DNA from 3 places in the Streptomyces sp. NPDC006335 genome. Region 3 is predicted to be linked to each of the others. Evidence: riboswitches for the same ligand, from Rfam matches in the RefSeq annotation. Region 3 holds a riboswitch; each other region holds the start of a gene.

What was found. Region 3 has a riboswitch for cyclic di-AMP ahead of ABZ098_RS22045 (transglycosylase family protein). Riboswitches for the same ligand answer to the same signal wherever they lie in the genome.
Positions count from the first base shown of each region.
Region 1: it holds a riboswitch for cyclic di-AMP, as region 3 does, so the genes downstream of both, ABZ098_RS07530 (NlpC/P60 family protein) here and ABZ098_RS22045 (transglycosylase family protein) in region 3, are expected to answer to the same signal.
Region 2: it holds a riboswitch for cyclic di-AMP, as region 3 does, so the genes downstream of both, ABZ098_RS29980 (M23 family metallopeptidase) here and ABZ098_RS22045 (transglycosylase family protein) in region 3, are expected to answer to the same signal.

Region 1 is NZ_JBEXQX010000002.1:340,116-350,079, forward strand. Features, by position in the region: gene ABZ098_RS07525 (hypothetical protein) at 341-694, shown strand; gene ABZ098_RS07530 (NlpC/P60 family protein) at 808-1,956, opposite strand; cyclic di-AMP (ydaO/yuaA leader) riboswitch at 1,965-2,124, opposite strand; gene pcrA (DNA helicase PcrA) at 2,670-5,153, shown strand; gene ABZ098_RS07540 (M23 family metallopeptidase) at 5,199-6,761, opposite strand; gene ABZ098_RS07545 (alpha/beta fold hydrolase) at 7,053-7,925, opposite strand; gene ABZ098_RS07550 (cobalamin B12-binding domain-containing protein) at 8,502-8,918, shown strand; gene ABZ098_RS07555 (hypothetical protein) at 9,462-9,584, opposite strand; gene ABZ098_RS07560 (DUF5691 domain-containing protein) at 9,594-9,964, opposite strand, start outside.
Region 2 is NZ_JBEXQX010000012.1:226,312-236,275, reverse strand. Features, by position in the region: gene ABZ098_RS30005 (nucleotide pyrophosphatase/phosphodiesterase family protein) at 12-1,208, opposite strand; gene ABZ098_RS30000 (DUF5998 family protein) at 1,208-1,804, opposite strand; gene ABZ098_RS29995 (GNAT family N-acetyltransferase) at 1,847-4,684, opposite strand; gene ABZ098_RS29990 (HPr family phosphocarrier protein) at 4,882-5,163, shown strand; gene ABZ098_RS29985 (GntR family transcriptional regulator) at 5,290-5,985, opposite strand; gene ABZ098_RS29980 (M23 family metallopeptidase) at 6,185-6,940, opposite strand; cyclic di-AMP (ydaO/yuaA leader) riboswitch at 6,954-7,116, opposite strand; gene ABZ098_RS29975 (pitrilysin family protein) at 7,326-8,714, opposite strand; gene ABZ098_RS29970 (pitrilysin family protein) at 8,711-9,964, opposite strand, start outside.
Region 3 is NZ_JBEXQX010000007.1:304,845-314,808, reverse strand. Features, by position in the region: gene ABZ098_RS22060 (DUF501 domain-containing protein) at 1-221, opposite strand, end outside; gene ABZ098_RS22055 (septum formation initiator family protein) at 292-768, opposite strand; gene eno (phosphopyruvate hydratase) at 882-2,168, opposite strand; gene ABZ098_RS22045 (transglycosylase family protein) at 2,466-3,155, opposite strand; cyclic di-AMP (ydaO/yuaA leader) riboswitch at 3,159-3,326, opposite strand; gene ABZ098_RS22040 (transglycosylase family protein) at 3,532-4,500, opposite strand; gene ABZ098_RS22035 (cytochrome P450) at 4,691-6,088, opposite strand; gene ABZ098_RS22030 (nucleoside triphosphate pyrophosphohydrolase) at 6,218-7,216, opposite strand; gene ABZ098_RS22025 (SurA N-terminal domain-containing protein) at 7,461-8,108, opposite strand; gene ABZ098_RS22020 (glycoside hydrolase domain-containing protein) at 8,264-9,109, opposite strand; gene ABZ098_RS22015 (serine/threonine-protein kinase) at 9,248-9,964, opposite strand, start outside.

The sequences.
Region 1 (9,964 bases), on a different contig from region 3:
CACAGGGGGAGCGGGCCGCCGCCGGACCTTCTCGGCGGTGGTGGCCGACTGCCGCCCCTGGCCCGGGCGGCGGTGGGGAGCCGGTCACCTGGTGGAGGACGCTAAACCTGACCGTGTCCGGGAGGTAACGCGTTGTGCGGAACTGCCGCCAGGGGACCGCCGGGTGACCGAAGGTGACCGTGCCGCCGGGGCGGCGCAGTCGACTTCACGCGGTGCGCTGACCGAAGTCGGAATTCAGGGACGCGCGGCGGGTGCGGAGTGCTATGGGTCGCATATATGCAAGATCTACGCGAGGGGCCGGTGCGCACGCCCCCGCGGCCCCTGAATAAGCTCCGGCCTCATGGACGTACTCATCCATCTCTTCGTCGGCCTGCACATCATCGGCATCGCCTCGCTGCTCGGCGGCTTCCTCACCCAGATGAAGGGGATGGGTCAGGGCACCGCCCGGTTCGTCCCCGCGATGCTCCACGGGGCCGCGACGATGCTGGTCACCGGGGTGATCCTGGTCGGCCTCAACCAGGCCGACGACCAGCACGTCAACAACATCAAGATCGGCATCAAGCTGGCTCTGCTGATCGTGATCCTCGGCCTCGTCTATGTGAAGCGGGACGACGAGAAGGTGGACAAGAGCCTGTTCGGCCTGGTCGGCGCGCTGACCACGGCCAACGTCTTCATCGCGGTGCTGTGGACCTGACGGCTGCCCGGACGGAGTGACGGGCACCGAGGGCGGCGGTCGCCGCCACGGCCGTCAGGGCGCCCGGCCCGAGCCGAGCCGGGCCGCCAGGGTGGGACGAGGGGGACGAGGGGTCAGGCCGGGCGGACCACGCTGTGGATCGCCGACTCGCCGTCGTAGTAGATCGACTCCTCGCGGACGTACGCGCCCGGCTTGGGGGCGTGGATCATCATGCCGTTGCCGATGTAGAGGCCGACGTGGCTGATGTCGTCGTAGAAGAAGACCAGGTCACCGGGCTGCGCGTCGGCCAGGGAGACCGTGGTGCCGGCGTTGACCTGGTCGTAGGTGACGCGCGGGAGATCGACGCCGGCGGCCTTCCAGGCGGCCTGGGTGAGCCCTGAGCAGTCGTAGGAGTCGGGGCCGGTGGCGCCCCAGACGTACGGCTTGCCGACCTGCGCGCGGGCGAACGCGAGGGCCTTGGCGGCCTTGGTCGCGTACGTGGAGTCGGCCGGCGCGGACGTGGTCGGCGTGGACGTGCTCTCCTGCGGGGCGGTGGCCTCCTGCGCGGCCTTCTCCGCCGCCGCCTGCTGCTGCGCCAGCTCCGCCGCCTTGCGGGCCGCCTCCTGCTGCTTCCGCTTCTCGATCGCCGCGAGGCGCGCCTTCTCCTGGGCCGTCAGCTCCGACAGCAGCGCGCGGGCGCCGGCGAGCTTCCGCTGGACGGTCGCCTTGGCGGTCTTCAGGTCGCTCTGCGTCTCGGTGAGCGTCTGAAGGCTCTGGGAGGCCTCCTGGCGCTTCTTCATCGTCGCGGACTGCTCGGAGACGTAGTCGTCGACCGCGCCCTTCTGGCGGCTCGTCAAGCGGCCCATGAGCTGGGTCTGGTCGAAGTAGTCCTGCGGGGTGTCCGCGAGCAGGAAGGTCGCCGTGTCGGGCGCGGCGGCGCCGGTGCGGTACTGGGCCGCGGCGAAGGAACCGAGTTCCTCCCGCGCCTCGTTGAGCCTCTGGGTGCGCTGGGCGACGTCGTCGAGGAGCGTGTCGACCTGCTTGCGCTGCTTGGCCGTCTTCTCCTTGGCCGCGTTGTAGGTGTCGGTCGCCGACTCGGCCTGGCGGTAGAGGTCGTCGACCTTCTTCTCGACCTCTTCGAGACTCGGCTTGTCATCGGCCGGCGCGGCGTTCGCCGACTGGGACAGCAGGGCCACGGAGGTGAGGGCGGCCGTCGCGAGGGCCGGGGTCCGTATGCCTGCTACGCGCGTACCGACGGGACGCGACTTGCGGTGCGACGCCAAGGGAGGCGACTCCTTCCGTGCTCCGCCTACCGGGTTAGCTGTCGGGTTCGGGCGGGAAGGGTTGCCCTACGGCGCTCCCGTGGGCGGGAGTCGGCCGATTCACCCCGGGTTCGGTGGGTCCCCGGCTCCGGGCGCGCGGCGGCGCTGCGGACTCGGCGGAGGCCGTGCGGCCCGGCGACGTTCGCCGGAGGGGGTCGTACGGCCTGCCGGGAACGGTAGCCAACTGGTGTGGCCCCTGTGAAGGTTGATGTTCGATATGCCCGATACATTTTCGTGACCTTCGTCCCGGGCGCCGCTCCGCGTGGCCGATCCGTAGTGATCTGTGCTGACGCGGGCTGTTTTCGCTGGTCCGATGCCTTCTGTCTGCATTGCGGGTCGGCTCGCGGCAGGCTGCCGCGCGCGGCCCCACCGCTAGGCGGGTGGGTCCGTCCTCCTCCAGCAGCACGGCAAGGCGCGACCGCGCTCCTACCCGACGGCAAGCTGTCGTGACCAAGGTCTCGCACGGCAAGTGTGCGCGTGAAGGTTCGCTCCCGAGGGCGTCGCCCTCGCTCTACGGCGATGAGGCCTGGTCGGGAGCCGCCCGTGGCGGGCATGGCGGAAGGGCGGGGAGTCGGCCGGAGGCTCGGTGCGGAAGATCGTCGGGGTTTCGGTTCGGGTGGATGTTCTCGGGGCGGCGGCGGGCTGTCAGTGGGGCACCCTAGACTCGGAGAGCGATGAGCAGCCTCTTTGACGACAGCTTCCTGGCGGACCTCCAGGCCCCTCGCGGGCATGGGGAGGAGCCCCCGCCGCCGCCCGAGGACGACCACGTACCGGAACCCGTTCCGGACGATCTGTTCGGTGGGAAGTTCGACGTGCCCCCGGACCGGGACGCCTACTACCGCGACGGCGCCCCGCGCCCGGTGGTGGACCCGGCCGCCCTCCTGGAGGGGCTGAACGAGAACCAGCGCGCGGCCGTCGTGCACTCCGGCACCCCGCTGCTCATCGTGGCCGGCGCCGGTTCCGGCAAGACCCGGGTGCTCACCCACCGCATCGCCCACCTCCTCGGCGAGCGCAATGTCCACCCGGGCCAGATCCTCGCGATCACCTTCACCAACAAGGCCGCGGGCGAGATGAAGGAGCGCGTCGAGCAGCTCGTCGGCCCGCGCGCGAACGCGATGTGGGTCATGACCTTCCACAGCGCCTGCGTGCGGATCCTGCGCAGGGAGTCGAAGAAGCTCGGCTTCACCTCGTCCTTCTCGATCTACGACGCCGCCGACTCCAAGCGGCTCATGGCCCTGGTCTGCCGCGACCTGGACCTCGACCCCAAGCGCTACCCGCCGAAGTCCTTCAGCGCCAAGATCAGCAACCTGAAGAACGAGCTGATCGACGAGGAGGACTTCGCCGCCCAGGCCGCCGACGGCTTCGAGAAGACCCTCGCCCAGGCCTACGCCATGTACCAGTCGCGGCTGCGCGAGGCGAACGCCCTCGACTTCGACGACCTGATCATGACGACGGTCAACCTGCTCCGGGCGTTCCCCGATGTCTCCGAGCACTACCGCCGGCGCTTCCGGCATGTCCTCGTCGACGAGTACCAGGACACCAACCACGCACAGTACGCGCTGGTCAGGGAGCTGGTAGGGACCTCCGAGCACCCGGTGGACGTACCGCCGAGCGAGCACGACCTGCCGCCTGCCGAGCTCTGTGTCGTCGGTGACGCCGACCAGTCGATCTACGCCTTCCGCGGCGCGACCATCCGCAACATCCTCCAGTTCGAGGAGGACTACCCCGACGCGACGACGATCCTCCTGGAGCAGAACTACCGCTCCACCCAGACGATCCTCACCGCCGCCAACGCGGTCATCGAGCGCAACGAGTCCCGCCGCCCCAAGAACCTGTGGACCAACGCGGGCGCGGGCGCGCGCATCACCGGCTATGTCGCCGACACCGAGCACGACGAGGCGCAGTTCGTCGCCGACGAGATAGACCGCCTCACCGACGCGGGCGACGCGAAGGCCGGCGACGTCGCCGTCTTCTACCGCACCAATGCCCAGTCCCGTGTCTTCGAAGAGGTCTTCATCCGCGTCGGCCTGCCCTACAAGGTCGTCGGCGGGGTCCGCTTCTACGAGCGCAAAGAGGTCCGGGACGTCCTGGCCTACCTGCGCGTCCTCGCCAACCCCGAGGACTCCGTACCGCTGCGACGCATCCTGAACGTCCCCAAGCGGGGCATCGGCGACCGCGCCGAGGCGATGATCGACGCCCTGTCCCAGCGCGAGAAGATCAGCTTCCCGCAGGCGCTCAAGCGCGTCGACGAGGCGTACGGCATGGCCGCGCGCTCCACCAACGCCGTCAAGCGGTTCAACGTGCTGATGGAGGAGCTCCGTACGATCGTCGAGTCCGGCGCGGGCCCGGCGACGGTCCTGGAGGCCGTCCTCGAACGCACCGGTTACCTCGCCGAGTTGCAGGCCTCCACCGACCCCCAGGACGAGACCCGCATCGAGAACCTCCAGGAACTCGCCGCAGTGGCCCTGGAGTTCGAGCAGGAGTCCGGCGAGGGCGAGGAGACCGGCTCGCTCTCCGACTTCCTGGAGCGGGTCGCGCTCGTCGCCGACTCCGACCAGATCCCCGACGAGGACGAGGACGGCTCGGGCGTCATCACCCTGATGACCCTGCACACCGCCAAGGGCCTGGAGTTCCCGGTCGTCTTTCTCACCGGCATGGAGGACGGCGTCTTCCCGCACATGCGCGCCCTCGGCCAGACCAAGGAGCTGGAGGAGGAGCGGCGCCTGGCGTACGTCGGCATCACGCGCGCGCGTGAGCGGCTGTACCTGACCCGGTCCTCGCTGCGCAGCGCGTGGGGGCAGCCGTCGTACAACCCGCCCTCCCGCTTCCTGGAGGAGATTCCGGCGCAGCACGTCGACTGGAAGCGCACGGGTGCGACCGCTGCTCCCGCGGGGCCGGTCTCGGGGGTCGCCGCGTCGCTGTCGTCGTCCCGTTCCCGTTCCTCGGCGTCGGGGGCTTCCGGCTTCGCGACCCGCAGGACCTCGGAGAAGCCGGTGGTGTCCCTGGCCGTCGGCGACCGCGTCACCCACGACCAGTTCGGTCTCGGCACGGTGGTCGGGGTGAAGGGCACGGGCGCGAACGCCGAGGCGACGATCGACTTCGGGGAAGCGAAGCCGAAGCGGCTGCTGCTGCGGTACGCGCCGGTGGAGAAGCTGTAGCTCCGAAAAGGGCCGGAAGTCCGGAAGGGGGCTGGGCCCGAGGAATTACGTCGGGTCCAGTCCGTGGCTGCGCAGCCACGGCAGGGGGTCTATCGCCGAACCGCCCGCCGGGTGCACCTCGAAGTGCAGGTGCGGTCCGGTCGAGTTGCCGGAGTTGCCGGAGTAGGCGATCGGGTCGCCGGCCTTCACCGTCGTACCGGAGGCGACGCGGTAGCTGGAGAGGTGGCAGTACCACGTCTCCGTGCCGTCCTTCGCGGTCACGACCATCATGTTGCCGTACGCGCTGTTCCACTGCGTCCGCACGGTGCCGTCGGTCGCGGCCATCACCGTCGTGCCGTACGACACCGGGAAGTCGATGCCGGTGTGGACGGACATCCAGTTGACGCCTGACTGGCCGTAATAGGCGCTGAGTCCCCGCTGCGCGACCGGAAGCGCGAACTTCGGGCGCAGCCGCTCCTTGCGGGCCGCCTCCTCCGCCGCCTTCCTCTTCTCGGCCACCTGCTGGGCCTTGAGGTCGATACGTTCCTGCGTACGGCTGGCGCGGTCGGCGAAGTCGTCGGCACCGGCCGCGAGGCTCTCGAGCTGGGTGTCCAACTTGTTGTTCGCGACGGCCGGCTTGACGGCGCTCGTGTCGGCGAGGGTCGTCGAGGTGTCCTTGTCGTCGCCGGTCAAGGTGCCGACCGAGGCGGCGGCGATCCCGGCGACGCCCATGACACACGCCGAGGGGACGGCGATCGTCAGCAGCGCGGAGCGCTTGGCGGGCATACGGCGGCGGGAGCGGCCGGCGTTGCGCGCGGCGACGCGGGAGCCGGGGGCGGGCGCCGAGGCCTGGGGTGCCTCTTCCTGGTCGTCCAGGAGCGGGGCGTCGGCGTCGTGGACGGCGGGCATCTCGCCGGTGTCCGTGCCGCCGTTGTCCGTGCCACCGGTGTCCCCGGTGGCGTTCGACTCGCCGTCGTGCGAGGTGTGTTCGGCGTAGGCGTCGCCGTAAGGATTCGCCTCGCCGTACGCGTGGCTCTCGTCGTAGGCGTGGGTCTCGTCGTACCCGGCCTGCTCGAAGGTGGCCGTCTGCTGCGGGTCGGCCGCCGTGCCGTCGGAGTTCCACTGCGTGGCGTCGTACGCCCCGGTGTCGAAGGCCTGCGTGCCCCATTCCCATTGCTGGGTCTGGTCGGCCGGGCCCGCGGACTGGTCCGGCTGCTGCCAGGAGCTCGCGTCCCACTGTCCGCTGTGGTCGGCACTGCCGCCCTGCGGGGGGATCGCGGCGAGCTGCTGGTGGTCGGCGCCCCACTGCGTGGCGTCGTACGCGCCGGTGTCGTAGGCGGCGTGGTGCTGGGCCGCGTACATGTCGTAGTTCAGGGTCTGGTGGCCGCCCGTGCTCCACGTCGAGGCGTCGTACGAACCGGTCGCGTCCCCCGGCATGTTGCCGAAGAGCGGGTCGGTCTCGAAGGTGCCGGTGGTGTGTGTACCGGTGGCGTCCTGGGTACCCGCGGTGCTGAAACCGGTGGCGTCGTAGCCGCCGAACGTGGTGAGGTCGCCGTACTGGGCCTCCTGGGTGCCGTACGACGCATAGTGCGACGAGTCGGCGTCGGAGGCCGGAGCCGGGGTGGTCATGGTCCCCGACGGGTGACGGTCGTTCACCAACTTCTCTTTCGCCTCGACAACAGGGGCTGCCAGAGCAGTGCGGCGACTGTACCCGGCGGTATGCGGGCGCGACAATCTTCAACTGGTTTCGGGCGCGCAGGAAACGGGCATTCGGCCGTGTTTCGGGGGACTGCGGGCGGGACCTTGGCCCTGTGTTCGAAGCTTGTTCGATGGCGGTCCGGCCTCCGGTGGATCGCGGAGAGCTGTCGACGGCCTGTCCGACGACTGTCCGCGACCTGTGACCGGTGACCGATACGACCGTTACGCCACGGTCAGTCCGCCCGCGCGTCCGACGGTCTCCTCCCCGGCCCGCGCGGTGTCGAGCACCCGCCGTATGCCGGTCGCCACGGCGGGATGCACGGGCAGGGCGAGATGTCCGATCCCGGTCACCCGGACGTTCTCCGCCATCAGGTCCTCATGATCGATGCAGGCGGTCTCCAGCGGGTCCATCAGGTGGTCGAGGTCGCTCCAGAAGCTGACGAAGTGCGTACGGCAGCCGGGGGCCGGCCGAGTGAGCTCTTCGAGCAACTCCGAGCCGGGGCGCATCTGGCGCACGATGGGGTGCGCGTTCGCCAGCGGCACCACCCTGGTACCGGAGTGCGGGGTGCCGAGCGTCACCAGGGTGCGGACCCGGGCGTCGCCGCCGAGACACTGCACGTAGTACCGCGCGATCAGGCCGCCGAGGCTGTGCCCGACGACGTCGACCCGCTCGCTGCCCGTGCGCTCGCAGATCCCCTCTATGTGCCGGCCGAGCAGCTCCGCCGCGGCGCGGATGTCGCAGGTCAGCGGCGAGTAGTTGAGCGACTCGATCTGCTGCCTGCCGTGCTGGGCGAGGCTGCGGCGCAGGAGCACGAAGACCGAACGGTTGTCGATGAAGCCGTGCAGCAGGACGACCGGGGGCTTGGCCTCCGTCGGCAACTGCGCGGCGCCGTCCTCCGGGGCTGGGAGCGAGGGCACGGGGGAGCGGCGCTCCTGCGCGATGCCGGACGGGTACAGGAGGAGATGGCCCGCGAGGATCGCCAGCTCGAGCGCGGTCGCCTTCAGGAGGGCCATGGAGAGCCCCGCCAGCCTGCCGGGAAGCAGACGCTGACAGAGCGGGAGAAGGGGCAGCGCCGCCGCCTTGGTGACCTTCATGGCCGACCTCCTGTCGGCACACGGGAGGACGGCTCCGTCCCCCGTGTGCGCTCATGGGGAGTCGCGGCGAAGGTCGTCTTCGACGCCGACGTGGCGCGAGTGGGTCGCGGGGGACGGGTGCGGCGGTCGGCGCCCGGTTCCGGGGTCGCCGGGTGGGCCGGCGGAGGCGACGGAACCGGTGGTGCGGGCGCTGCCGACGATGCCGGTGCGTGTTCCGGTCGTATCGGTGGTGCCGATGGTGCCGATGGTGCTGCTCGCGGTGCTGGTGGTGCGCCGGTGACGTGACGAGCCGCCCTGTCGGTGTGGCGACGAGGCTCCCCGCTGTCGTGCCTTACCTGTCCTACGTGCCCTTCGCGCCGTCGCCGGCGCGCCGCGCCCCCGTGACGCGCGTCCTGCGGCGCGGCGGTGCGGCGACCTCGTTGCGGCTCCCGAACGTGTCCCACCATGTGATTTCCCCCTCGGTGTCCCTTGCGAAACTGCGTGGTGCGAGATGGTGGCGATAACGTTCGTTCACATTCCCGGTCTGTGCGGTACTAGTCGGTAGGAATTGCACGCAGTCGCTTCATGGAGGCAGTGATGGGTGTGACAGCCGGTCCGATCCGCGTGGTGGTGGCCAAACCGGGGCTCGACGGTCATGATCGCGGAGCCAAGGTGATCGCGAGGGCGCTGCGCGACGCGGGCATGGAGGTCATCTACACCGGCCTCCACCAGACTCCCGAGCAGATCGTCGACACGGCGATCCAGGAGGACGCCGACGCGATCGGCCTCTCCATCCTCTCCGGCGCCCACAACACGCTGTTCGCCGCGGTGATCGACCTGCTCAGGGAGCGGGATGCCGAGGACATCCTGGTGTTCGGCGGCGGGATCATCCCGGAGGCGGACATCCCTCCGCTGAAGGAGAAGGGCGTCGCGGAGATCTTCACGCCAGGGGCGACGACCCAGTCGATCGTGGACTGGGTCCGGGAGAACGTGCGGCAGCCTGCGGGGGCGTAGGGGGCGTAGGGGGCGTAGGGGGCGGGCCTGTCCGATCCTGTCCTGCCCGGCGCTGTCGGGTCTCGGGCGCGGGCCGGTCGGGGCTGGTGGGGGGCTGGTTGCGGGTGCGGGCCGGTGGGGGCTGGTCGCGCAGTTCCCCGCGCCCCTGGTCGGTTCAGTGGTCGCCGGTCGACATGCCGCCCTTGCCCTGGCTGCCGGGGGGGGTGCCGCTGGAGTCGCTCCTAACCCTCGCAAGTCGTGGCGCGAGGCGGCTTGCGCCCTCGACGAGGAGCACCCGCCCCGGTGGCGGGCACCCCGGCATAGAGCCCCCGCCCCACCCCGCCAAGGAGCACCCCGGTGGCGGGCACCCCGGCAAAGATCACCCGCCCAGTGGCGGGCACCCCGGCAAGGAACACGCGCCCGGTGGTGTGCGGGTCTGCCTTCGGGCTGGTGGCGACGGGGCTCCCCGCCTTCTGCCTGGTCGTGAACGGCCCGCGCCTTCGGGCTGGTGGGGGCGGGTCCCCATCGCCCCCCGGCCCGGACCATCGCCAGCCATCGCTTGAGCTACAGCGCGCCCAGTTCCTCCGCCGTCGCTGCGCGCAACCGCAAGGTCGTCACCAGGCGCTGGAAGGCCTCCGCCCAGTAGCTCCCGGCCCCGGGACGCGGGTCCTTGTCCTCGTACGGCACCGCCTTGAGCTACAGCGCGCCCAGTTCCTCCGCCATCGCCGCCCGCAACCGCAAGGTCGTCACCAGGCGCTGGAAGGCCTCCGCCCAGTAGCTCCCGGCACCAGGACTCGCGTCCTCTCTCTCGTCCGGTACCGCCATCAGTCCCTCCAGCCGCCCCGCCTCCGCCGGGTCGAGACACCGTTCCGCCAGCCCCATCACCCCGCTGAAACTCCACGGATAACTCCCCGCGTCCCGAGCGATGTTGAGCGCGTCGACCACCGCCCGCCCGAGCGGCGCGGACCACGGCACCCTGCACACTCCCAGCAGCTGAAACGCCTCCGACAAGCCGTGCGTCGCGATGAACCCGGCGACCCACTCGGCCCGTTCCGCGGAGCCCAAGG
Region 2 (9,964 bases), on a different contig from region 3:
CCGGGTCGGCCTCAGGAGCGTACTTCGAGCAGCGGGACCAGTTGCTCGGCGGGGGTCATCGAACCGTGGTTGCCGACCATCGCCGATTCCTTCGGCTCCCGCTCGGAGGCGATGAGCAGGACATCGTCGCGGGCGGCGGCGACCACGTCGCCGATGCGGTCGTAGACCCGCTCGTCGAAGTGGTCCGGCGGCCCGAACCAGCCCGCCGCGATGGCCTCGTCCCGGGAGGCGACCCAGAACTGCTCGCCGAGGACCTCGCGCCAGCAGGTCAGCACGTCGCCCTCGGCACCGGGCACCGCGTAGACGTGGCGGGCCCGGCCCTCGCCGCCCAACAGGGCGACCCCGGCGCGCAGTTCCCAGTCCTCGTCGAAGTCGATGCGGTGCTGCTCGTCGAAGGGGATGTCGACCATGCCGTGGTCGGCCGTGACGTACAGCGCGCTGTGGGGCGGCAGTTGCTCGGCGAGCCGCTGGACCAGCCGGTCGACGTACATGAGCTGGCCGCGCCAGGTGTCGGAGTCGACGCCGAAGCGGTGGCCCGCGCCGTCGACCTCGGAGTAGTACGTGTAGACCAACGAGCGGTCGCCGGCGGCGAGTTCAGCGGCCGCGAGGTCCATGCGCTCCTCGCCGGACAGCCGTCCGTGGAACGTGCCGCCGCTGAGCGCGACCTTGGTCAGCGGGGTGTTCTGAAAGGTGGGCGAGGAGACCTGGGCCGCGTGCACCCCGGCCTGGTCGGCGAGTTGGAAGACGGTGGGGTACGGCTGCCATACCTGCGGCTTGGTCCACGGCTGCCAGCGGAGCTGGTTCATCAGCTCGCCGGTGGCCGGGTTGCGCACGGTGTAGCCCGGCAGGCCGTGGGCGCCGGGCGGCCGGCCGGTGCCGACCGAGGCGAGGGAGGTCGCGGTGGTCGCCGGGTAGCCGCTGGTCAGCGGACGGCCGGTGCCGCCGCGCGAGCTGGCCAGCAGGGACGTCATGAAGGGCGCCTCGTCCGGGTGCGCCTTGAGCTGCTCCCAGCCGAGGCCGTCGATCAGGAACACGCAGTTCCGGTCGGCCGGGGTGAGTTCGCGGATCGCGGCGGTCGTGCCCGGTACGGCCATGCCGGCGGCCAGGGTCGGCAGCAGGTCGGCGAGGGAGCCGGTGCCGTACTCGGGGACGGGCGCGGTGTCGAGGGCGAGGGGTTCCGGGTGGTCCCAGGCGGCGGGCTGCACCATCAGCCCGTGACGTCCGCGGTCGCCTCGGAGATGGCCTGGGCGAAGACGAGCGTCTGGCGCACGGTGTCCGGGCCGTCCCCCGCCTCGCTGACGCGCAGGCTGAGGTCGTCCGCCGTGGAGTTGCCGGTGTAGCCGTGGTCCGCCTCGCAGTTGGGGTCGCCGCAGGCGGCGGGCTCCAGGTCGATGCGGGAGACCGCGCCCCAGCCGATCGTCAGCACGACCTCGCGGGGCAGGGTGCCCGGCTGGTACTGCTCCGGGTTCGCGACGACCCGGCTGACCACGACCGACGAGATCCGGCCGAGCTTCACGGACTCCGTGGAGGTGGTGGCGTACGGCGTCGGGGACGTGCTGTCCGCGGCCTGCTCGTCGGTGTGGCTCACGATGAAGCGGTTGCCGGTGAGGACGAGCACGGTCACGTGCCGCCGCACCTCGTTCTGGTCGAACGTCGTCTCCTGGTGGACCAGGTACGACCGGATGGGCTCGCCGCCCACGGCGGCCTCCACCGCCTCGGCCACGAGGGCCGGGTAGTAGCCGCTGCGCTCGATCGCCGCACGCAGCCCCTGGGTCGTCGTACTGGTCTTGGCCATGACGTCCATCCTACGGTGGCGCGCTGACTGCGAGGCACCGCTCGCCGCCGCTCAGTACGCGGGAAGCGTCCGCGGGCCGAGGTCGTCGCGGGCGGGCGGCGGCGCGAGCCGCACGGAGGCGCCGAGGACGCTCAGGCCGCGCGGGGCGACGACGACCGGCTCCAGGGTGACCGCGACGACCTCGGGGTGGTCGTCGACCAGCCGGGACACCCGCAGCAGGAGTTCCTCCAGCGCGGGTGTGTCGACCGGGGTGGAGCCGCGCCAGCCGAAGAGGAGCGGCGCGGTCCGGATCGAGCGGATCAGGCTCGTCGCCTCCCGGTCGGTGACCGGGATCAGCCGGTGCGCGGTGTCGTCGAGCAACTGCGAGGCGGCTCCGGCCAGCCCGAAGGACAGCACGGCGCCCGCTGCGGGGTCGATGACGGCCCGGATCACCGTGTCCACCCCGCGCGGTGCCATCCCCTGCACCACGGGCCGCAGCTCGTCGGGGGTGCCGAACAGCTCGGTCAGCTCGGCGTACGCCCGCCGCAACTGCTCCTCGTCCGCGAGGTCGAGGCGTACGCCGCCGAGGTCGGCGCGGTGGCGCAGGTGCGGGGCGGTGGCCTTGAGGGCGACCGGGTAGCCGAGGGTGGAGGCTGCCTGGACCGCGGCGTCGGCGGTGGCGGCGGGCAGGGCGCGGTGGACCTGGATGCCGTACGTGGCGAGCAGCTCGCAGGTCTCCTCGGTGCCCAGGGTGAGGCCCTGCCCGCGCGTGAGCAGGCCGTCGATCAGGGCGGCGGCGCCCTTCTCGTCGATGTTCTCGTACTCGGGCACCTTGCCTGGCTCGGCGGCCTCCCGGCGCCACTGGGCGTACTGCACGACATCGGCCAGCGCCCGCACCGCGCGCTCGGCGGCCGGGTAGGCGGGGATCAGGCGGTCGCCGGTGCCGGGGGCGGATGGTTCCGCCGGGGCCGGTGTGGCGCGCAGCCGGTCGAGTGCGCGGAACGGGTGGTCGGCACGGATCTTCGGCGGGCCGGCGGTGGCCTGGGGCGCGGTGCTGGCCGCCGCCGACAGGGCCTCCGCGAGGCCGCCCAGCTCGACATGGACCACCAGGACCGGCTTGCCGGGGACCTGTTCCGCCGCGGACCTGAGCGCCTCGGCGAGGGCGGCGTCGCCGGCTGATCCCTCGCCGACCGCGGGGATGGCCGTCACGATCACCGCGTCGTAGGAGTCGTCGGCCAACGCGCGCGCGAGGGCCGCGTGGAAGTCCTCCGGTGCGGCGGCCGTCGTCAGGTCCAGCGGGGTCGACGGCTTGAGTCCCTCGGCCACGCAGGCGTCGTAGGTGAGCAGGCCGAGCGACTCGGAGTTGCCGAGGATCGCCACCCTGGGTCCGGTGGGCAGCGGCTGGCGGGCCAGCAGGAGGCCGGTGTCGACGAGTTCGGTGATGGTGTCGACGCGGATCACGCCGGCCTGCCGGAGCAGCGCCGACACCGTGGCGTGCGGCAGGCGCGTGGCGCGGACGGCGTGGCCCTGCGGGGCGGTGCCCGAGCCCTGCACGACGACCAGGGGCTTGGCCGCCGCCGTACGCCGGGCGAGGCGGGTGAACTTGCGGGGGTTGCCGATGGACTCCAGGTACATGAGGACGACGTCGGTGTCCGGGTCGTCGTACCAGTACTGGAGGACGTCGTTGCCGGAGACGTCGGCGCGGTTGCCGGAGGAGACGAAGGTGGAGACGCCGGTCACGCCGGTGACGCCGCCGCCGCGCCGGTGCAGCCGGGAGAGCAGGGCGATGCCGATGGCGCCGGACTGGGCGAACAGGCCGATCCGGCCGGGGCGGGGGGTCTCGGGGGCCAGTGAGGCGTTGAGCCGGACGTCCGGGTTGGTGTTGATGATGCCGAAGGCGTTCGGGCCGATGATGCGCATGCCGTACGCGCGTGCGTGCCGTACGAGTTCGCGTTGGCGCTCGCGTCCTTCGGGGCCGCTCTCGGCGTACCCGGCGGACAGCACGACGAGCCCCTGTACGCCGTGGGCCCCGCACTCGGCGACGACCTCGGGGACCTGCTCGGCCGGCACGGCGACGACCGCGAGGTCGACGGGGCCGTCGATGTCCCGCACCGAGCGGTGCGCGGGGATGCCGTCGAGTTCCTTCCGCTCCTCGGGGAACGCCTTGTTCACGGCGTACAGGCGGCCGTTGAAGCCGTAGTCCCGGATGTTGCCGAGTACGCCGCGGCCGACACCGCCGGGGGTGCGTCCGACGCCCACGACGGCGACGGAGCCGGGGGTGAGCAGCCGCTGCACGGACCGCGACTCGGCGCGCTGCTCGCGCGCGTACTGCACGGCGAGCGAGCGGTCGGTGGGCTCCAGGTCGAACTCCAGGCGTACGACGCCGTCCTCGAAGCTGCGCTTCTGGGTGTAGCCGGCGTCGGTGAACACCTTGATCATCTTGACGTTGGCGGGCAGCACCTCGGCGGCGAAGCGCCGGATGCCGCGCTCGCGGGCGACGGCCCCGATGTGTTCGAGGAGGGCGGAGGCCACACCGCGCCCCTGGTGGGCGTCCTGCACGAGGAAGGCGACCTCGGCCTCGTCGGCGGGGGCGGAGGCGGGCATCCCGTCGGCACCGATGCGGTCGTAGCGTACGGTGGCGATGAACTCGCCGCCGATGGTGGCGGCGAGTCCCACCCGGTCCACAAAGTCGTGGTGCGTGAAGCGGTGGACGTCCTTGGCGGACAGGCGTGGGTAGGGCGCGAAGAAGCGGTAGTACTTCGACTCGTCCGAGACCTGCTCGTAGAAGCTGACCAGGCGATCGGCGTCGTCGACGGTGATGGGCCTGATGCGCGCGGTGCCGCCGTCGCGCAGCACTACGTCGGCCTCCCAGTGGGCGGGGTACTCGTGCCGGTCCGACGCGCTCTGCATGGGCCCCAGAGTACGGCTCGCGTACGACAACGGCGCGAGGCAGTCTGTGGAGAACGCGCGAGAACGCACAAGGACGCAAGTCGGGCCGAGGCCGCGGTCCGACGTCTCACCCCGGGAGGGCTCCAGGCCCTCTCCGGAGACGCTTCACGTGTGGGAAACTGGTCTAGACAACCCTGAACACCGAAGGGCAGCATCACATGGCTGAGCGCCGCGTCAACGTCGGCTGGGCCGAGGGCCTCCACGCCCGCCCCGCTTCCATCTTCGTCCGGGCCGCCACGGCCGCAGGCATCCCCGTGACGATCGCCAAGGCCGACGGCAACCCCGTCAACGCGGCCTCCATGCTGGCCGTGCTCGGCCTGGGCGCCCAGGGCGGCGAGGAGATCGTCCTCGCCTCCGACGCCGAGGGCGCGGACGCGGCCCTCGACCGGCTCGCGAAGCTGGTCGCCGAGGGACTCGAGGAGCTCCCCGAAACCGTCTGAGCACGGCGTCCTGAAAAGCACCGAGGGGCTCGTCCGAATTATCGGGCGGGCCCTTCGCTTTTCCCATTCAAGGGCAGCGTAAATAGCGCCCCGCGAATTACTCTCTCTTTGTATACGGTGCCCGTGTTAATGCCGCGAGCCCGTCACGTTTACAGGATGTTGCGAGGTCCTCACACGGTCCGCGCGGTCCCCTCCGGAGGTGAACCGCAGCCGGTGCGCCGCGCCCGAGCGCTCGGTGTGCAGCGCCGTGATCGCCCGCGCGCGTTCGCCGTCCCCGCGCGCCACCGCGTCCACGATCGCGCCGTGCTCCGCCCAGGACTCCACGGGGTCGGCGGGCGCGTCCACGACGTACATCCAGGCGATCTTGTGCCGCAGCTGGGTCAGCATCGAGGTCAGCGCGGGGCTGCCGGAGGCCTGTGCGAGCGTCTCGTGGAACCAGCCTCCCAGCGAGCGCAGATCGTCGCTGTTGCCCCGCCTGGCCCGCTCCTGGCCCAGCCTGACCAGGCCGCGCAGCACCTTCAGATGGGCCTCGGTGCGCCGCTGGGCGGCCCGGGAGGCGCCGAGCGGTTCGAGCAGCATGCGCATCTCCAGGAGGTCGGCGCCCTCCTGCTCGGTCGGTTCGGCCACGCACGCGCCCGCGTGCCGCCGCGTCACCACGAAGCCCTCGGCCTCCAGCGTGCGCAGCGCCTCGCGGACGGGGACGCGGGAGACGCCGTAGCGGCGGGCGAGCAGTTCCTCGGTGAGCCGGCTCCCGCGCTCGTGGACACCGGCGACGATGTCGTCCCGGATCGCCGTGCATACCGAGTGCGCCGGAATACGCATGTCCGACCTCCGTCTTAATCCCCGTGAAACGTCGCCGATTGACGTGTGTTCAGTGACTCTATTGCAATCAGCGGGAATTTCCGACGGCGGACCGGAATCCAGGGATATTTTTTGGACAACGGGGCCTTGGAAACGACGAAACCCCGGCTCGGGGAGCCGGGGTCTCGCGGAGATCGCGCGGAGGTCTCGCGCAGGGGTGTCAGACGCTGACGCCGTGCGAGCGCAGGTAGGCGACGGGGTCGATGTCCGAGCCGTACTCGGGGGTGGTCCGCGCCTCGAAGTGCAGGTGCGGTCCGGTGACGTTGCCGGTCGCGCCGGACAGCCCGATCTGCTGGCCGGGGGTGACGGACTGGCCGACCGAGACGCCGATGGACGACAGGTGGCCGTACTGGGTGTACGTGCCGTCGGCCATCCGGATCACGATGTTGTTGCCGTACGACCCGCCCCAGCCGGCCTCGACGACCGTGCCGCGGCCCACCGCGTGGACGGAGGTGCCGCTGGCGGCGTGGAAGTCGACACCGGTGTGGCTGCCGGAGGACCAGATGGAGCCGCCGCTCTTGTAGCCGGTGGAGATGTAGGAGCCGGAGATCGGGGCGACGAAGGCGTTGAGGCGCTTGCGCTCGGCCTCGCGGGCGGCACGCTCCTTGGCCTCGCGTATCTCCTTGGCGCGCGCCTCGGCCTTGCGCTTGGCCTCGGCGGCCGCCTTCTTCTGCGCGGCGGCCTGCGCCTGGGCCTCGGCCTGGGCGTCGAGCTGGGCCGCGAGGGAGTCCGTGCCGACGGAGACGGCGGGCATGAGGCCGGTCTGCTCGACGGAGTTCTCGGCGGCGAGGGCCGGGGTGGCGATGGTGCCGATGACGCCGGTGGTGGCGAGGGCGGCGACGCCCGCGGCGCGGGCGGTGGTGCGCTTCATGCGGCTGGGACGACGGTGCTTCCCGGTGGCGCAGGTGAACGCCATGTGGTGGCTGGTCCTTTCCTTCCTTCTCGCCTACCGGGTTAGCTGACGGGTTCGGAGCAGGAAGGTCTCCTACGGACCCCCTCGCGGTGCGCGGGCGTCCGATTCACCCCAGGGACGTGTGGTGGGTCCCCGGCTCCCCTGGCTCGCGCCATGCGGGGACTCGGCGATGACTGTCCGGTGCCGCGGGCGCGGCTCGGTGCCTGACGGACAGCCCAGAGGACGCTAAGCGGGGCAACTTTCAATCCCCAAACCGATCAGGGTTTTTGTAGCGCATCCCACAGGGCAGACAGGCAACCTCCTGCCCAATTCGGACATCTAAGAGTCCTGGGTGTCGTAGGGGTCCTGGCGACGCTTCCGTCACCAGGGCCCCTCGGTCACGCTTCCTCTACTCGGCCGTCACGACCTTGACTTCGCCGATGCCGAGGGCCTCGACGGGCTCCTTGATGGCGGCGGCGTCGCCGACCAGGATCGTCACCAGCCGGTCCACCGGGAAGGCGTTCACGACGGCCGCGGTGGCCTCCACGGTGCCGGTCGCGGCGAGCTGCCGGTACAGGGTCGCCTGGTAGTCGTCGGGCAGGTGCTGCTCGACCTGGTCGGCCAGCGTGCTCGCGACGGCCGCGGCGGTCTCGTACTTGAGCGGCGCCACACCGACGAGGTTCTGCACGGCGACATCGCGCTCCGCGTCGGTGAGACCGCCCTCGGCGAGCGTGCGCAGCACCTTCCACAGGTCGTCCAGCGCGGGACCGGTGTTGGGGGTGTCCACCGAGCCGCTGATGGCGAGCATCGCGGCGCCCGAGCCGTCCGGCGCGGACCTGAGGACCTGGCCGAACGACCGTACGCCGTAGGTGTAGCCCTTCTCCTCGCGCAGGACGCGGTCCAGGCGGGAGGTGAGGGTGCCGCCGAGGCAGTACGTGCCGAGCACCTGCGCGGGCCACACGCGTGCGTGCCGGTCGGCGCCGATGCGGCCGATCAGGAGCTGCGTCTGGACGGCGCCGGGACGGTCCACGATGACGACCCGGCCGGTGTCGTCGGCGGCCACCGGCGGCACGGGGCGGGGCTGCGCCGTGGAGCCGGTCCAGGAGCCGAGGGTGTCGGCGAGCAGCGCGTCCAGGTCGATGTCGGTGAGGTCGCCGACGACCACGGCGGTCGCGGTGGCGGGGCGCACGTGCTTCTCGTAGAAGGTGCGTACGGCCGCGGAGTCGATGTTCTCGACCGTCTCCTCGGTGCCCTGGCGCGGGCGCGACATGCGCGAGTCCGCCGGGAACAGCTCCTTGGAGAGCTCCTTGGCGGCGCGGCGGGACGGGTTGGCCAGCTCGTGCGGGATCTCGTCGAGGCGGTTGCGGACCAGGCGCTCGACCTCGCTGTCCGCGAACGCGGGCGCCCTGAGCGCGTCGGCCAGCAGACCGAGCGCCTTGGCGAGGCGGGAGGCGGGCACTTCGAGGCTGAGACGGACGCCCGGGTGGTCGGCGTGCGCGTCGAGGGTGGCTCCGCAGCGCTCCAGCTCGGCGGCGAACTCCTCGGCGGAGTGCTTGTCGGTGCCCTCGGAGAAGGCGCGCGCCATGATCGTGGCGACGCCGTCCAGGCCGGCCGGTTCGGCGTCCAGGGGCGCGTCCAGGAGCACCTCGACGGCGACGACCTGCTGGCCGGGGCGGTGACAGCGCAGCAGGGTCAGGCCGTTGTCGAGCGTCCCTCGCTCGGGGGCGGGGAAGGCCCAGACCTTGGGCTCGCCCGCCTGCGGCTGCGGGTGGAACTCCATCGCGGCGAGCTCGCTCACTTGGCCGCCTCCTCGTTGTCGTCGCTGGCTTCTACGGTCGCCGCGGCCTGCGGGTCCTCGGCGGCGTCCTCGGCGCTGTCGGCGATCTCGGCCGGGGCGGTGGGCTCGTAGACGAGCACCGCGCGGTTGTCGGGGCGCAGCCTGGCCTTGGCGACCGCCTGGACCTCCTCGGCGCTCACCTCCAGGACGCGCTGCACGGCGGTCAGGGCGAGCTGCGGGTCGCCGAACAGGACGGCGTAGCGGCACAGTTCGTCGGCGCGGCCCGCGACGGTGCCGAGCCGGTCCAGCCACTCGCGCTCCAACTGGGCCTGGGCGCGCTCCATCTCCTCGGCCGTGGGGCCCTCCGCGGCGAACCGCGCGAGCTCCTCGTCGATGGCGGCCTCGATGACCGGCACCTCGACGTCACCGGAGGTCTTCACGTCGAGCCAGCCCAGGGAGGGCGCACCGGCCAGGCGCAGCAGGCCGAAGCCGGCCGCGACGGCCGTACGGTCACGCCGTACGAGCCGGTTGTACAGGCGGGAGGACTCGCCGCCGCCGAGGACGGTGAGGGCGAGGTCGGCCGCGTCCGCCTCGCGCGTGCCGTCGTGCGGCAGCCGGTAGGCGGCCATCAACGCGCGCGCGGGGACCTCCTCCTCGACGACCTCGCGCAACTGCTCGCCGATGATCTCGGGCAGGGAGCCGTCGCGGGGCGCGGGCTTGCCGTCGTGTGAGGGGATGGAGCCGAAGTACTTCTCGATCCAGGCGAGCGTCTGCTCGGGGTCGATGTCGCCGACGACCGACAGGACGGCGTTGTTGGGCGCGTAGTAGGTGCGGAAGAACGCGCGCGCGTCCTCCAGGGTGGCCGCGTCCAGATCGGCCATCGACCCGATCGGGGTGTGGTGGTAGGGGTGGCCCTCCGGGTAGGCGAGCGCGGTCAGCTTCTCGAACGCGGTGCCGTAGGGGACGTTGTCGTAACGCTGACGACGCTCGTTCTTGACGACGTCGCGCTGGTTCTCCATCGACTCGTCGTCGAGGGCGGCCAGCAGCGAGCCCATCCGGTCGGCCTCCAGCCAGAGCGCGAGCTCGAGCTGATGGGTGGGCATGGTCTCGAAGTAGTTGGTCCGCTCGAAGCTGGTGGTGCCGTTGAGCGAGCCACCCGCGCCCTGGACGAGCTCGAAGTGCCCGTTGCCGTGCACCTGCTTCGAGCCCTGGAACATCAAGTGCTCGAAAAGGTGAGCCAGGCCGGTACGCCCCTTGACCTCGTGGCGCGA
Region 3 (9,964 bases):
ATCGCCGAGGCGGCGCGCGGGCACGTCAGGTAGTACGTCGTCGGGAAGGGCGTGCCGTCGGGGAGGCGAGGGGCCGTCTCCACCACGTCCGGCTGTCCGCAGGGGCAGCGGTGCGCGATCGCGCGCAGTCCGCGCGGCGGCCGCCCGAGCTGCTGCTTGAAGGCCTCGACGTCGGCGTCGGTGGGCTCGGTGCGCGGGGTGGAGGGCGGGGGCGTTTCCATGCCTGTCTTTCTATCGGTCTTCAGGTCTTGAGGTCTTCAGGTCTTCAGGTCTTCAGGTCTTGCGGTCGTCTCACTGGTCGGAGGCGTCGGACTTGTCGACCCCGTCCCAGACGTTCGCGTACCAGGGGCGGTCGGCCGCGCTCAGGTCGCTGCGGGACTGCTTCGCCGCGTCCGGGTCGACGACGATGAACCCCGTCTCCCCCGGCATCACATAGTGCAGCCGCTGCCGGATCTGCTGCTCCGCGTACGCGTCGTCCTGCCAGCGCGCCTTGAGGTCGCGCAGCTTCTCGACCCGCTCGGCGGCCCGCGCCTTCTCCCGCTGGAGATCGGCGATCTCGGCGCGCTGGGAGACGTACTGCCTTATCGGGTACGCCAGCGCCACCACCAGCGTGCACAGCACGAGGGCGAGCAGCGCGGCCCGGCCGGTCAGCCGGGAGCGGCGGGCCTGCCGTCTGGTCTGGGACCGGTAGACACGGGCCGCGGTCTGCTCGCCGAGCAGCCTGATCCTGGTCGTGGTGGAGAAACGGTCCCGGTCCTTCACGGCCATCGGCTCTCCGCCTCCCCTTCTACGTGCGTACGTCCCCGCACACGGTACGGGACCGGTACGGGGACGTACGTACGACTGGCTAAGGCTTGACCCCGGAAGGGCCAGCCGGTGTGTCAGCCCTTGAAGCGCGGGAAGGCGCTGCGGCCGGCGTACACCGCGGCGTCGTCGAGGATCTCCTCGATGCGCAGCAGCTGGTTGTACTTGGCGACGCGCTCGGAACGGGCCGGGGCGCCGGTCTTGATCTGGCCGCAGTTGGTGGCGACGGCCAGGTCGGCGATGGTGACGTCCTCGGTCTCGCCCGAGCGGTGGGACATCATGCACTTGAAGCCGCTGCGCTGGGCGAGCTCGACGGCGTCGAGGGTCTCGGTGAGCGAGCCGATCTGGTTCACCTTGACGAGCAGCGCGTTGGCGGCGCCGTCCTCGATGCCGCGGGCCAGGCGCTCCGGGTTGGTGACGAACAGGTCGTCGCCGACGATCTGGACCTTGTCGCCGAGCTTGTCGGTGAGGACCTTCCAGCCGGCCCAGTCGTCCTCGAACAGCGGGTCCTCGATGGAGACGAGCGGGTAGGCCGCCACGAGCTCCTCGTAGTACTCCGTCATCTCGGCGGCCGAGCGGTCCTTGCCCTCGAACTGGTACTTGCCGTCCTTGTAGAACTCGGAGGCGGCGACGTCGAGCGCCAGGGCGACCTGCTCGCCGGGGATGTAACCGGCTTCCTTGATCGCCTCGAGGATGAGGTCCAGGGCGGCGCGGTTGGACTCGAGGTTCGGCGCGAAGCCGCCCTCGTCGCCGAGGCCGGTGGACAGGCCCTTGCTCTTCAGGACCTTCTTGAGGGTGTGGTAGACCTCGGTGCCCCAGCGCAGCGCCTCGGAGAAGGACTCCGCGCCGATCGGGGCGATCATGAACTCCTGGATGTCCACGTTGGAGTCGGCGTGCGAGCCGCCGTTCAGGATGTTCATCATCGGCACCGGCAGCAGGTGCGCGTTCGGGCCGCCCAGGTAGCGGAAGAGCGGGAGGTCGCTGGCCTCGGAGGCGGCGTGGGCGACGGCCAGGGAGACGCCGAGGATGGCGTTGGCGCCGAGCGAGCCCTTGTTGTCGGTGGCGTCCAGGTCGAACATCGCCTGGTCGATCAGGCGCTGCTCGGTGGCGTCGTAGCCGACGAGCTCCGGGCCGATCTGCTCGATGACGGCGAGGACCGCCTTCTCGACACCCTTGCCCTGGTAGCGGTTCGGGTCACCGTCGCGCAGCTCGATGGCCTCGAAGGCGCCCGTGGAGGCGCCGGAGGGGACGGCGGCACGACCGGTGCTGCCGTCGTCGAGGCCGACCTCGACCTCGACCGTGGGGTTGCCTCGGGAGTCCAGGATTTCCCGGGCTACGACGACGTCGATGGACGGCACGAGCATCTCCTTCTTGGGATGTGACACGGTCCGCCGGGACCGCGGTGGGTTCTGCGAGTCCGAGCCTAACCGGCTCCGGGGGATCGGCCACCGTGTGGACCGCCCCCTGGACAGAACCGAGAGTAAATTGTTTCTGAACTGAACAAAGACCGGTCGGCGCCGGGGCATGAAAAAACCCCGCCCCGGTGCGTACGGGGGAACACGCACCGGAGCGGGGAGCCCGTGGGGGACGGGGGGTGACCCTCACGAGGCCTTCATCCTGGAGGACACGGCTGTGAGGGCCCTGTGGTTCAGCCAGGTCTCTTACTTCAGGTGCAGCTGCTGACCCGGGAAGATGAAGTCGGCGTCGTCGATGATGTCCTTGTTCAGCTCGAACAGCTTCTGCCAGCCGCCCTTGACCTTGTGCTTCTCGGCGATCGAGCTGAGGGTGTCACCCTTGACGACCTTGTACTCGCCATCGCCCTTCTTGACCTTCTTGCCGGTCGGGGTGGTGACGGTCTTCTTGGCCGCCGGGCGGTCGTTCGAGCGGGAGGCGCTCTGCTCGTCGGTCGAGCGCGTGCTGGTGCCCGAGTTCGAGGAGCTGGAGTTCGAGCTGGAGGAGGACGAGCCGCCGCTGTAGCCGGCGCTGGACAGCCCCTTGCCGCAGACCGGCCAGGCACCCTTGCCCTGGGAGGCGAGGACCTTCTCGGCCACGGCGATCTGCTGGGACTTGCTGGCCTGGTTGGCCTGCGCGGCGTACTGCGTGCCGCCGTACGCGGCCCAGGTGGAGGCGGAGAACTGCAGGCCGCCGTAGTAGCCGTTGCCGGTGTTGATGGACCAGTTGCCGCCGGACTCGCACTGGGCCACGGCGTCCCACTCGGAGGCGGTGGCGGCGGAGGCGCTGCCGGCCGCCATCAGCGGGGCGGCGATGGCGACACCGGTGACGCCGGCGAGCGCGGCGGCGCGGGTGGCCTTGGACGGACGACGGTGCTTGCCCTTGCCGGAAAACAGCATGGTGGATCCCCTCACCGACGCCTGCGAGGTGAGCTGTCGGGTTCGGGCCGGTTGAGTTGCCCGGTCGCACACCTCGCGGTGCGCGACTTAACCCCAAGCCGGTCCAGCGTGAACTGCTGGGCCCGGCACTTACCTTGGGTCCCCCGCTCCTGCCTACGGCGCTTGACGCGACGACTGTTCCCGTACGGCCGCTGGCAGGATTCGGCGTTGCGACAGACGGGGCTCGGGTTGCCGAGCGGTCACGACCGTAGACACGCGCTCGGCGGAATTTCAAAGACGATCAGGGCTTCTGAGACTCATCCCACACTTTCACCAAAGTGGACATTCGGTGCGAAGTGTGACGTGAACTCCCGCTGTTTTTCAGGTCTTTTCGACCCTATTCAGCCCCTGTGTCGAGCGTCTGACCGGCGACGATGTTGCTCGGGTCAGCTCCGATGCGGTCCTTGTTCTCGGCGTAGAGGGCACGCCATCCGCCGTCGAGGCCAAGGGAGTCGGCGATGGAGACGAGGGAGTCACCCTCCCGGACCGTGTAGGTGCGGGCGGCGTGACGGCCGGCCGAGGAGGAGGCTGCGCTCTTGGTCACATTCTCCTCGGCACTGTCGCCGCGGTGCTTGCCGGAGCCGAGGGCGCCGACGTCGACGAGGGCCGAAGAGCTGCCCTCCTGCCACGACTTGTCCGCTTCATCCTCTTCTGGACTCACTACGGGCGAGCTGTCGGAGGGCTGGGCGTCATCCTTCACGGAGCTCTCGGACTCCGAAGAGTTCTTTTTGTCCGACTTGGCGGGACTGTCGCCGCTGGAGGGAGTACCCGACGGCGAGGGCGTCGCGGACGAACCGTCCAGCGCGTCGAGCAGCCCGGAAGACTCCTCGGAGCCCGACGAGTTCGAGGAACCGGACGATCCGGACGATCCGGACGGCGAGGCAGAGGGGGTGTCGCTCCCCACGCCCGTGTCGACGTCGGCCGAGCTGGAGTCCTTGCTGAGACCGCCGAGCAGTCCACAGGTCGGCCAGGCGGCGATGCCCTGGTCCGCGAGGAGCTTCTCGGCCACGGCTATCTGCTGGTTGCGGCTGGCCAGGTCCGCCGTCTCGGCGTATTCGAGGCCGCCGTACTTCTCCCAGTTCTCCTGGGACATCTGGAGGCCGCCGTAGTAGCCGTTGCCGTCGTTGGCGCTCCAGGAGCCACCGCTCTCGCACTCCGCGACCCGGTCCCACGTGGTGCCGGTGGCGGCGCTCGCGCCGGTCGCCCCGAGCAGTGGGATCGCGATGGCGGATCCCGTCACACCGGCCGCCACGAGGAGGGCCGGAGCCTGACGGGGGCGACGGTGACGACCGTTCCCGGAGAGCATGGAGGGACCTTTCCCGAGACAGCAAGTACCGGCGCGGCGGGTGGTACGGGGCCGCGCTGGTCCGTGAACGTATAGGGATTCGATCACTTGTCACAAGTTAATGCCGCGTAGATCACGTGAAGATCACAGACTTGAGGGCGCGTCATGTTTACGCGGCACCCCGCCGGGATAGGCCGGACCCCTCGGTCGATTACCGGACGGGCGTGAACTCCACGGGCAAAGTGCGCAGTCCACGCATGATGAGCCCTCCACGCCAGCGCAAATCAGCCGAATCCACCGCGAGTTGGAGGTCCGGGAGCCGGGTGAGGAGAGTGGCGAGCGCGGTCTGGCCCTCCAGGCGGGCGAGCGGGGCACCGAGGCAGTAGTGGATGCCGTGGCCGTAACCGAGGTGCTGATTGTCACGGCGGGACAGATCGAGCACATCCGGGTCGGCGAACCGCTCCGGATCCCGGTCCGCGGCCGCGAGTACGACGAGCACCGGGTCCCCGGCCGCGATGTCCTGCCCGCCGATCCGCAGGGGTTCGGTGGCGAACCGCCAGGTGGCCAGTTCGACCGGGCCGTCGTAACGGAGAAGCTCCTCCACTCCGGTCTCCAGGAGAGCCCTCTCCCCGCCGGCCAGGGACTCCTGCAACCGGTTCCGCTGCTCGGGGTGCGTGAGCAGGGCGTAGACCCCGTTGCCGATCAGATTGACGGTGGTCTCGAAACCCGCGAAGAGCAGGATGAAGGCCATGGCCGCGGCCTCGTTCTCGGTGAGATGCTCACCGTGGTCAAAGGCGCGGATGAGCCCGGAGATGAGGTCCTCGCCGGGGGTCGGCTCGTCGGGCAGCGCCTCCCGCTTCCGGTGGATGAGGTCGGCGAGATAGCCGCGCATCTTCTTCACGGACCGGGCGACCCCGCCCCGCGGCCCGCCGCCGTGCCGGATCATCATGCCCGCCCAGTCCCGGAAGTCGTCCTGGTCCTCCCGGGGGACGCCGAGCAGGTCGCAGATCGCGTAGATGGGGAGCGGGAACGCGAAATCGTGAATGAGGTCAGCCGTGCCGGTGGCCGCGAACCCGTCGATGAGACCGTCCGTCAACTCCTGCACCCGGGGCGCGAACTCGGCGACCCTCCTCGGCGTGAACGCCTTGCTGACCAGCCGTCGGAGCCTGGTGTGGTCCGGCGGGTCGATGTTCAGCAGATGCGTCATCAGCTCCGCCTTGCGCTCCCCCGGGATACCGGTCTTCCCCTTGGCGTGCGCCGGCTCGTCGTGATGCGCCGGGTTCTTGCTGAGCCGCTGGTCGGCGAGGGCCTGCTTGGCATCGGCGTAGCGGGTGACCAGCCATGCCTCCACCCCACTGGGCAACCGCGTCCTGTGCACGGGCGCGTGCTCCCGGAGCCAGGCGTAGGCGGGGTAGGGGTTGGTGGCGAACTCCCAGGTGAAGAGGTGGGGAGGTGGGGGGGTGGGGGTTGCAGTGGGGGTGGAGGTGGGGGGAGTGAGGGGGGTGGGGGGCGCAGTGGCGGAGGTGGGGGGCGGAGTGGCGGAGGTGGGGGGCGGAGTGGCGGGGGCGGGGGGCGGAGTGGCGGGGGTGGGTGAGGGGTGGTCGGTCACTCCTTGACGTTATCGGGCGGGGTGGGGGGTGTTCTCGGGGCCGTTTCCGTCACGTGCCGAGGGCCCTCCCTCCTCCCACCGCCAGGCCCCTCCCCCACCCAACCGGCGCTACCGCAACCCCTCACCCCCTCACCCCTCCACCTCCCGAATCGCATCCCGATACACCCGTGCGGCAGCTCTCAGTGCCGCCTCCGGGTCGACGCCCTCCGCCTCGGCGCGGGTGGCCAGGGCGAGGAGTTCGTAGCCGATGCCCTCGGTGTCCGGGAGGGGGACGTCCAGGCCCGCCGTCCGCACGCGGGACGCCAGCTTGGCCGCGAGGGCGAGGCCGGGCTGGCCCAGGGGGATGCCTTCGGTCACCGAGGTGCGCTGTTTCTCTATCGCCTTGGTGCGCAGCCAGTGGGCCTTGACCTCTTCGGGGGTGTCGGCTGTTTCGTCCCCGAAGACGTGGGGGTGGCGGTGGATGAGCTTGGCGACGATGCCGCCGGCGACGTCGTCGACGGAGAAGGGGGCCTCCGGGTCCTCCTCGGCGATCCTGGCGTGGAATATGACCTGGAGCAGGACGTCCCCGAGTTCCTCGCGCAGTTCGTCGCGGTCGCCCTCCTCGATGGCCTCGACGAGTTCGTACGCTTCCTCGATGCCGTACTTGGCGAGGCCCTTGTGGGTCTGCTGGGAGGACCAGGGGCACTCTCTGCGGATGCGGTCCATGACTTGGACGAGGTCGAGGAGGCGGGCGCCGGGCAGGTCGTAGGAGGCGGGGAGCAGTTCCAGCTCGGGCATCCGCAGGCGTCCGGATCCGGCGAGGCGGGCCAGGCCGTCCGTGAGGGCCGGCTCGCCCTCGCCCGTGGCCACGACAACCACCGTGTGTCCGCCCGCGCACGCCGCGACCAGTTCCTCCGCGGTCGGGGACGTCTCGTCGACCGCGATCCCGGCCTCCCGGAGATAGGGGAGCTGGGGGTGGGCGCCGTCCGCGCACAGGACACGGTCGGCGGCTTGCAGCGCCTGCCAGGCGGGCCAGGACAGCAGGCCGGGGGCGACGCGGTGGCTGGTGGTGAGCAGGACGATGCGGCCGGGGGCGGACGCCGTGTCGGGGTCCTGGTCGGGGGCGGGCTCGAAGCCGGTTGCGTTCACAGTTCGAAGCTAACGCACGGTGCCGACGGGGCGATCAGGTTGTCCACAGGCGGGGGACGGCGGAGTGATCGTACGATCATCCGCCCGCGAAAAGGACCGTTCTGCGAGCCGCCCTGCGGACCGTCCCCATCCCACGGACCGTCCCCATCCCGCGACCCCTGCGAGCCCGGCGACCCCCGCGACCTCTGCGAGCCCCCGACCCCTGCCGGCCCTCCCGCCCTCCCGGAGGTCCCGTCCCGTTTCGCTAAGCGCTCTGCTCGCTCCCCGTCGCCGTGACCTCACGTACCCACGGGGTCTTCGCGTCGACGCGGGTGCTCTTCGTGACGTCCCAGGTGCCGTAGCGCGGGTTGAGGTCGACGTCGAGTTGCTTGGACGCCTTGCTCAGGGCGTTCCAGAAGGCGGGGTCGCTGGTGTCGGTGCCGAGCTTTCCGGCGAGTTTCTGGGCCTCCAGCTGGAGGCGGAGGTTCTCGTCGAGGCGTTCGGGGGCGATGCCGTACTGCTGGAGCCAGGCGGTCTTGAGGCCCTTGGCGCCGCCCGCCTGCTCCTCCAGGCCGGACCGCAGCTCCTGGACCTCCTTGCGGGTCACGGTCACGCCCGCGTCGGCGGCCGCCCGGTGCAGTACCCGGTCGAGGACCATGCCGTGCAGGACGTCACGGGTGAGGGTGCCGGTCTTGGCGATGGCCTGCTTGTACTGCGTCTCGTCCGTGACGGAGGCCCGCTGCGCGTCACGCACCTCGGTAACCCGGTTCTCCAGTTGGGAGACGGTGATCCGCTGCCCGCCGACGACGGCCGCCGCGCCGGGGTGCGCGTCGCTTCCGCAGGCGGTGAGCAGGGGTGCCGCGGCGGCGAGGGCGGCGGAGAGGACGAGCGCGGTGCGACGACGGCGGTGCAAGGAGGCCTCCCGAGGAGATTGTGCGACGGTGCACAAGGTCTTGCGGTGATCGATGGTAGGCAGGGGACCGGCTCTGGCCAACCCATTCGACCAACGATTCACCGGGACTTCCGGCACCGCCGCGCTGTCACCGCACGCACACGCGCGTGCCGGGGTCAGCCGGTGATGGCCACCGGGGCGTCCCAGGCGTCGCGGTCCACGGTGATCGTGTAGCCGTTCCGCGTCTCCTTGCTGTTGACCATGTACTGGTGGGCCCGGCTGTGATCGGTGTACTGGGTCTTGCCGAACGGCCAGTCCGTCGTCGTGGTGTTCTGCTTGTCCCACAGGGCGTACCAGAGGTTGCCCGGCAGGTCGGTCTTGTCGGTCGCGTTGGCGATCGCCTTGGCGCTGGAGCTGGTGAAGCCGTAGAGGCCGGCGCGGTAGGTCTTCGCGCGCAGGGTCTTGTCGAAGGCGCGCACGTAGGTGAGCACGGCGTCGTTGCACGCCTTGTTCGTGATGTCGTACGCCTCCATGTCCAGGTAGATGGGGCTGCCGGCCTTCATGCCGAGGGCGGAGGCCTTGGCGACCGCGTCCGCGCCGTCGGTCGCGCCCAGGGAGGCCGCCGTGGAGGCGGTGAGTTTCTCGGGGTTGGAGCCGCTCTGGCAGGGCGGCTGGGCGCCGACGTAGAGGGGGATGAGCTTCCAGCCGACCGTGCTGACGGACTTGACCCAGGAGGCGGTGAGGTTGGGCTGGGAGCAGCCGCGGTTCTTGCCGCCGACGTAGACGGCGGCGGCTCCGTAGAAGCCGGTGTGCCAGGCCTTCATGGCGGCGAGGGAGGGGGCGGCGCAGGTGTCGAAGGCGCGGCCGGTGTACGTCCTTTGCGCGGGCCATGTGGTGGCGGCCATGGAGCTCTGCGCGGCGAGGCCCGCGCCGGCGACCACGGCGGCGCCGGCGACGCCCCAGGTGATGTATCTGCGTTTCTTGGACTGTCGATGGCTGGACCTGGACGACTTGCCGGTCATGGACTACCCCACCCCTGGTTGTGCTGTGCATGGCTGAAACGAAGCGAAAGCTATCCGGCGCCGGGCCCGCCTTTCGGAAACGAAAGCCCCTGAGGGCGACAAGGTTCCCTCTGTGCGCGGCAAAATCTGGCTGTCGGGCTAACCGCGCACCTGCCCCAGCCATTGGAGGGTGCGGCGGATCTCCGCCGCGAGCGGGTGGGCCGGTCCGTGGAGTCGTTCCACGTCGTGCAGCAGCCGCGCGAGGGTGTCGTGGGCGGCGGCTCGGTCGCCGAGGGCGAGCAGGAGGTGCCCGATGCGGCGGCGGACGTCGTGGGCGAGCTGGGGGTCGCCGGCCACGTACTGGTTCTCGTAGTACGGCAGCAGGGCGCGGTATTCGGCCAGTGCCGCCGCTGGTTCGCCGAGTTGTTCCAGGCACTGGGCGGCGTCGTAGCGGAAGCGCAGGGACTGCGGGTCGGCGTGGCCGGCCTCGGTCGCGCGTTCGTCGGCGAGGCGGCGCAGTTCGGGCAGGGCGCGCCGGTACTGGCCGTCGTCCATGAGGGTGGCGGCGTACTGCTTGCGCAGGGTGCGTACGACCGGGGAGTTCGCGCCGTGCTGTTCGGCGGCCGCGGGCAGGATGCCGCCGAGGATGTCGACGGCCTGGGTGATGCGGCCCTCGCCGAGGAGTCGTTTGACCTCGTCGACCGCGCGCGCGACATCCGGTTTCCCGGTGTTCTCGGGGGCCGGTGTGACGGGGGCGGGCTGCGGCGCGGGTGTGCGGGCGCGGTCCGGCCAGGGGGCGTGCGGGCGCAGGAAGGGGCGGGTGGGGTCGAGGGGCGCTCCGGTGGGCATCCCGCGCGCGGGCAGGAGCAGCGCCAG